3 regions of the Streptomyces sp. BBFR25 genome follow, and region 2 is predicted to be linked to each of the others. Evidence: riboswitches for the same ligand, from Rfam matches in the RefSeq annotation. Region 2 holds a riboswitch; each other region holds the start of a gene.

Region 1 (2,252 bases), 370 kb from region 2:
GCCCGGCCCCGGCTCGGTGGTCCTCCGGCGTCGCACCACCGGCTCGGCGGACGTGTCGGTGGCGGCGGCCTGGGTCACCGGAAGCTCTCGGGGTGCAGTCCGCGGGCCAGGTCGTCGACCGCGTAGGCCGAGCGGATGCCGACCAGGGTGGCGGTCAGCGGCAGCACGACGAATCGCTTGTTCCTGATGGCGGGCACGTCGGCGAGCGCGGACTGGGACAGCAGGAACTTCTTCTTCTGCTCGACGCTTCCGGCGCCCGCGTAGTCGTAGACGGCGATGACCTCCGGCCTGCGCTCGATGACCTGCTCCCAGGAGACGTCGCCGAAGACGTCGTCGAGGTCGGCGAAGACGTTCTCGCCGCCGGCCAGCCGGATCAGTTCGGTGCCGAGGCTCTTGCCGCCCGCGGTGAAGGCGGCCTTGTCGCCGCTGTCGTACACGAAGACGGGCACCTCGGGCTCGGCCTCGACCTCGGCGGCCGCCTTGCCCACGCGGCCTTCGAGGTCGGCGACGAGCTGGTCGGCCCGGTCCGGGACACCGAAGATCTTGCCGATGGTGCGGATCTCGTCGTAGGTGTCCTTCATCGTCACCCGCCTCTTGCCGCAGTACTCACGGTTGAGATAGGTGTCGATGCCCGCGTCGGCGAACGCCTCGCGGGAGCGGCCCTCCTTCTCGGCGAAGGCGCTGCCGTAGCCGCCGTAGACGAGATCCGGTTCGGCGTCCAGCACCCTCTCGAACGACGGTTCCTTCTCCGCCAGTTCGGGGATCGCCTCGTAGTCCTCCTCGAGGCTCGGCAGGACGGCGGAGTCGGGGAAGGCCGTACCGACCATGCGGTCCTTCAGGCCGAGGGCGAGCATCAGCTCCGCCGGGTGCTGGTGGATGGTGACCACCCGCGACGGCGGCTTGTCGTACGTCGTCTTCACGCCGCAGTTGTCGACGGTGACGGGAAAGCCCGCGGGCACGGCCGCGGTGGCCTTCGCGTCCTGGCCGCTCTGCTCCGGCGAACCGCAGCCGGTGGCCAGCAGCACCGACGAAAGAGCCATGGCAGCCGCCGTGGCACGGAGGAACCCGCGTGTGCGGGCAGGGGTGAACAACTGGGACACGTGAAGCCTCCTGGAGTCCGCGCTCCTCGGATCGGGCCCGCGACGGACCAGTGTCCTGACTCCCGGATCGACGATCCCTCCGCCTTCCCGCGCGGTGCGCAGTGGCATGTCGGAGGGGCGCTCCCCGGTCACAGTGGCGGGACCGTGCCGGATTCGCACCGGCTTCCTGTCTCCCGTCGCGGCGATGACCAGGCGATCCTACGTTTCCCCGATCGACGGGCGAAAGGGCGGGCGGAGCCGGCCGCGTGATGGCTCTGGCCGGATAACACCTCGGAGGATCGCCGCCCCTTCAGCCAGACTTGTTGCCCCACGCCACATGCGCACCACCCCCGCGATAGTCCGTGCCCGGGAGGCCCGATGCTGTCAGACGCGAGGCCGGACGAAGACGGGTCGGCGGACCCGCCCGGGCGGCAACGTCCTCCCGGTGACCGCGTCGCGCTGCGCGGCGACCTGCGGTCCGCCCTGCCCGACGCCACCGCGGCGGTGGTGGTCACGGCGCTCGTCTTCGCGCTCCTGTACGCCCGCATGGAATCGGGTGCTTCGGACACCGTCGCGGTCATGCCGTTCATGGACGATCCCGGTACGTACTGGATGTACCTGCTCAGCCAGGCGTTCGGATGGTCGGGGCTGCTGTGGGCCTGGGGCACGGTCATGCTCGGCCTGCTGCTGTCGGGACCACGCCCCACCCGGCTGCCGGTCTCCCGGCAGGTACTGGAGCGCTGGCACCGCACCACGAGCCTGACGACCATGGCGCTGATGGCGGCGCACGCGCTGATGTTCGCGGCCGAACTCGTGCGCTACGAGACGGAGGTGGACTGGGCGGAACGGCTCTGGGTGGGCTTCGCGGACACCTTCGTGCCGGGCTGGTACGACTCCGGAACCGGCCGGATCGCCATCCCGCTCGGCCAGGGCGCCCTGTACTTGGCGATCCCGCTGGGGCTGCTGTTCTACGTCCGGCACCGCATCGGAGCGAACACCTGGCGGCGGCTGCACCGTTTCGTGATCGTCGTCTACGTGCTCAGCGTGTGGCACACGCTGCTGTACGGAACCAACGTCTGGTACGGGGAATGGCCCCGCACCGTCCTGTGGCTGCTGCAACTGCCGGTCGCGGCACTGCTGTTGCTCCGCCTGCTGCGACCGGCCCGGCGGGCC
Region 2 (2,252 bases):
CCCGGCCGTCCTGCTGGGCGCGGCGACGGCGCTGGCCTGCTCCGGGCTGCCCGGCTTCGGCGCGACCCCGGCCCTCGCCCTCGGCATCGCCGCCGCGGCGGCCGCGGTGACCGGGTTGCCGCTGGCCAGCTCGGTCCTGGCGGTGCTGCTGATGGGCCGCGACGCCCACGACCAGACGCCGCTGATCGTCATGGCGTCGGTCGTCGCGTTCGTCGTCGCCCAGCTGGTGCGGCGCACGGAGCCGGGGGAGGACCGGGCGTCCGGCGGGGCGCCGACAACGGGAGCGGCACGGTGAGGGACCGCCGGACCGCGCCCTCGGGCCCGCGCCCCCGCGTCGGCTGGGACGCCGTACGGCCCTGGCTCGTGCGGGCCGGGATCGCGGCCGCCGTGGTCGTGGCCTACTTCCTGCTCCCCCTCGACCACCTGGGGCCGCAGCGGCCGGCACTGAGCTGGACGCTGTTCGCGGCACTGCTGACCGTCGTGGCCGTGCTGCTGCTGCGGCAGATCCGGCACGTCCTCCTCGACCACCCGGACAGCCGGCCCGGGGTGGTCATCTCCCTGCTGATCGTCCTGTCCGTGCACGTCTTCTCCGCCACGTACTACGCGCTGGCCAAGTCGCCGGGCGAGTTCCACGGCCTGCACACCAGGATCGACGCGCTGTACTTCACCGTGGTGACGCTCGCCACCGTCGGGTACGGGGACATCACCCCGCGGGGCCAGGCCGCGCGGGTGGTGACCGTCCTGCAGATCACGTACAGCTTCGTCTTCCTCACCGCCGCCGCCACCGCGCTGACCACCCGGATGCGGGACAGGGTGGTCCGGGGGCCCCAGCGGGGCCGCTCGCGCTGACGGCGGTGCGGCCCCCGCACCCGGCACCGGGCGTTTCCGCAGTACCGAGGCCCGCTTGTGCCCGCCCCCGTGGGAGCACTACTGTCGCCACGCCTTGGTGAACGGGAAATCCGGTGTGATGCCGGTGCGGCCCTCGCCACTGTGAATCGGGAAGTCCGGCTCCGGCCCTCGCGGGCAGCCACTGGATCGCTTGCGATCCGGGAAGGCGGAGCACGGGCGGTGGTACCCGTAAGCCAGGAGACCGGCCAAGGCGCGTCGTCCATCCACGAGGTGCTGGAGAGGGTCTGCTGAGCCATGCACATAGCCGAGGGCTTTCTGCCACCGGCGCACGCGATCGCCTGGGGTGTCGCGTCCGCGCCGTTCGTCGTCCACGGAGTCCGGTCACTCACCCGTGAGGTCAGGGAGCATCCGGAGAGCACGCTGCTCCTCGGCGCCTCCGGCGCCTTCACGTTCGTTCTCTCGGCCCTGAAACTGCCGTCCGTCACCGGAAGTTGCTCGCACCCGACCGGCACCGGCCTGGGTGCCATCCTGTTCCGGCCGCCGATCATGGCGGTCCTGGGCACCATCACCCTGCTCTTCCAGGCGCTGCTGCTCGCCCACGGCGGGCTGACCACGCTCGGCGCCAACGTCTTCTCGATGGCGATCGCCGGCCCCTGGGCCGGGTACGGCGTCTACCGGCTGCTGCGCCGCTTCGACGTGCCGCTGATGGTCACCGTGTTCTTCGGGGCGTTCGTCGCCGACCTGTCCACGTACTGCGTGACCAGCGTGCAGCTGGCGCTGGCCTTCCCGGACCCGAGCAGCGGATTCACGGGCGCGCTCGGCAAGTTCGGGTCCATCTTCGCGGTGACCCAGATCCCGCTCGCGGTGAGCGAGGGCCTGCTCACGGTGATCGTGATGCGGCTGCTGGTGCAGTCCAGCAAGGGCGAACTGACCCGGCTGGGCGTGCTGCTGACCCGGACCGGCGAGCGGAAGCGGGAGGCGGTGGCCCGATGAGCCGCAACGCGAGGATCAACGCCCTGCTGCTGCTCGCCGTGGCCGCGCTGGCGGTGCTGCCGCTGGTGCTGGGGCTCGGCGACCACAAGGAGGAGCCGTTCGCCGGGGCCGACGCGGAGGCGGAGACGGCGATCACCGAGATCGAACCGGACTACGAGCCGTGGTTCTCCCCGCTGTACGAACCGCCGTCCGGGGAGGTCGAGTCGGCGCTGTTCGCCCTGCAGGCCGCGCTCGGCGCGGGCGTGCTGGCGTACTACTTCGGGCTGCGCCGGGGACGGCGGCAGGGCGAGGAGCGGGCGTCGGCGGCTTCCAGGGCCACGGCGGTACCGCGGGACATCCCCGAAGGGGACTGAGTGCTGCCGATCGACGCGGCGGCGCACGCCAGTCGCTGGCGGCGCCGCCATCCCGTG
Region 3 (2,252 bases), 4.3 Mb from region 2:
TGCCCGCCGCGGCCCTGGTCGCCGCGCTCGCCGAGTGGGTCTGCCGCCTCGGCGACTGGGGCACGGCCCTCGTCGCGGTGTTCCTGGTCGCCTCCAGCTTCGCGATCTGGCGGATCTCCCGCCGCGAGGTCGTCGACCACACCAACGTCGTCGACGGCGACGTGGTGGGCGCCCAGCAGCCCGAGCCGGCCGGTGTGGTCACCACGGCGATGGCCGCCGTGTCGCCGCCCCCGACGGGCGTGGCCGAGGAGCTGTCGGCCACCCTCCCGGCCGCCGCCACCACGTCCGACCCCAAGGCCCCCTCGGCCGCCACCACCGTCTGAACCCGCAGCCCGGGTACGAAGGAAGCGAACCTCCATGAGCATCGACTGGGCAGCTCTCGGCTCCGTCTTCGGCGTCAGCCTCGTGGTCACGGTGGCCCTGGTGGGCCTGTTCACCCTCGGCATCGTCGGCCTCTCCCGCCAGGAGCGGGCCGCCGCCGAGGGCGGCTCCGCGGCCCTCGCGGTCACCGGCGCGTACGCGTGCTTCGCGGCCTGCACGGCGGCGGTGGCGTACGGGATCTATCTGATCGTCGCCTGACCGCGCCGCTCGGCCACCGCCTGAAATCCGCCCGTTCACGGGCGCACGCGCCGGGGCGGGGCGCGGAACGGACTCGAACCGTTCCGCGCCCCGCCCCTTCGCGTGCCGGCGCACACCACTCGTGTGTGGGCCTTCGCACACTCCCCCGTCGCAGGTCAACGCCAGGTTGACGGGTGTTCGCGGGCCGTGGTGGACTTCCGGGGCCATCTACGGCGGCAGGAGAGGAAGCCCGGTGCGAATCCGGCGCGGTCCCGCCACTGTGACCGGGGATCAGGAAACCCCCGGGAGCCAGGAACTCTCACCGCCGGACTCTTCGAACCAGGGCGTGGACACCCTGAGTGAGGACATGACGCGATGCCCGGCTGCCGCCACCGCCCGACGCCCAGTGCCAGGTGCTTCCCCGACCCTGTGACCGGCTGAACCCGTGCGTGCCGGACGCGTCTTCGCGTACGGCGCCGCCGCCGGCCTCCTCGGCGACCTCCTCCTCGGCGATCCGCGCCGCGGACACCCGGTCGCCGCGTTCGGCCGTGCCGCGGGCGCCGTGGAACAGGTGCTGTGGCGGGACCACCGGGGCTGGGGCGCCCTGCACACCGCCGTGTGCGCCGGTGGCGCCGCCGCCCTCGGGCTGGCCGCCTCCCATGCCGTGCACCGCTCCCCCGCCGCCCGCGTCGTCCTGACCGGCGCGGCCACCTGGGCCGTCGTCGGCGGCACCTCGCTCGCCCGCGAGGCCGCCGCGATCGGCCGGGCCCTGGAGGCCGGTGACGTCGAGGCCGCCCGGGCGCGGCTGCCGCACCTGTGCGGGCGGGACCCGCGGGCGCTGGACGCCGACGGCATCGCCAGGGCCGTCGTGGAGTCCGTCGCCGAGAACACCTCGGACGCGGTGGTGGGCGCCCTGGTGTGGGGCGCCGTGGCGGGGGTGCCCGGGCTGCTCGGCTTCCGGGCCGCCAACACGCTGGACGCCATGGTCGGCCACAAGTCGCCCAGGTACCGCCGCTACGGCTGGGCCTCGGCCCGCCTGGACGACCTCGCGGGCTGGCCGGGCGCCCGCCTGACCGCCGTACTGGCCACCGTGGCCGGGGGCGACCCGCGGGGCGCGGTGCGGGCCTGGCGCGCGGACGCCGCACGGCACCCGAGCCCCAACGCGGGGCCCGTGGAGGCCTCGTTCGCCGGCGCCCTGGGCGTGCGGCTCGGCGGGACGCTCTCCTACGGCGGGCGGGTCGAGCACCGGCCCGTCCTCAACGGCGCCGCCGGGCGCCCCGTACGGGCCGGTTCCGGCGACATCGACCGGGCGGTACGGCTGTCCCGGCGCGTGAGCTGGCTGGCGCTGGGCGTGTGCGCGGGCGCACGGCTGCTCGCGCGCGGCATCGTCAGGAAGGGACGTACGTCATGAACGGTGGTCTGCTCGTCGCCGGTACCACCTCCGACGCCGGCAAGAGCGTCGTCACCGCCGGGATCTGCCGCTGGCTGGTGCGGCAGGGCGTGAAGGTGGCGCCCTTCAAGGCGCAGAACATGTCGCTGAACTCCTTCGTGACCCGCGAGGGCGCGGAGATCGGGCGGGCGCAGGCCATGCAGGCCCAGGCCTGCCGGGTGGAGCCGACCGCGCACATGAATCCCGTGCTGCTCAAGCCCGGCGGGGAGCGCAGCAGCCAGGTCGTCCTGCTCGGCAGGCCGGT

What was found. A riboswitch is a leader RNA that binds a small molecule or an ion and turns the genes downstream of it on or off. The one in region 2 is predicted to bind cobalamin.
Region 1: linked by a shared signal. The riboswitch ahead of ACGH52_RS31015 (ABC transporter substrate-binding protein) and the one ahead of ACGH52_RS29395 (energy-coupling factor ABC transporter permease) in region 2 are both predicted to bind cobalamin.
Region 3: linked by a shared signal. The riboswitch ahead of ACGH52_RS09740 (cobalamin biosynthesis protein) and the one ahead of ACGH52_RS29395 (energy-coupling factor ABC transporter permease) in region 2 are both predicted to bind cobalamin.

Annotation. Positions count from the first base shown of each region.
Region 1 covers NZ_CP172447.1:6,805,342-6,807,593, forward strand. Annotated here, with positions in the region: gene ACGH52_RS31010 (FecCD family ABC transporter permease) at 1-78, opposite strand, end outside; gene ACGH52_RS31015 (ABC transporter substrate-binding protein) at 75-1,040, opposite strand; cobalamin riboswitch at 1,149-1,270, opposite strand; gene ACGH52_RS31020 (ferric reductase-like transmembrane domain-containing protein) at 1,458-2,252, shown strand, end outside.
Region 2 covers NZ_CP172447.1:6,439,034-6,441,285, reverse strand. Annotated here, with positions in the region: gene ACGH52_RS29405 (chloride channel protein) at 1-295, shown strand, start outside; gene ACGH52_RS29400 (potassium channel family protein) at 292-849, shown strand; cobalamin riboswitch at 928-1,114, shown strand; gene ACGH52_RS29395 (energy-coupling factor ABC transporter permease) at 1,144-1,842, shown strand; gene ACGH52_RS29390 (energy-coupling factor ABC transporter substrate-binding protein) at 1,839-2,195, shown strand; gene cbiQ (cobalt ECF transporter T component CbiQ) at 2,196-2,252, shown strand, end outside.
Region 3 covers NZ_CP172447.1:2,144,137-2,146,388, forward strand. Annotated here, with positions in the region: gene pitH (low-affinity phosphate transporter PitH) at 1-323, shown strand, start outside; gene ACGH52_RS09735 (hypothetical protein) at 358-579, shown strand; cobalamin riboswitch at 752-898, shown strand; gene ACGH52_RS09740 (cobalamin biosynthesis protein) at 1,004-1,969, shown strand; gene ACGH52_RS09745 (cobyric acid synthase) at 1,966-2,252, shown strand, end outside.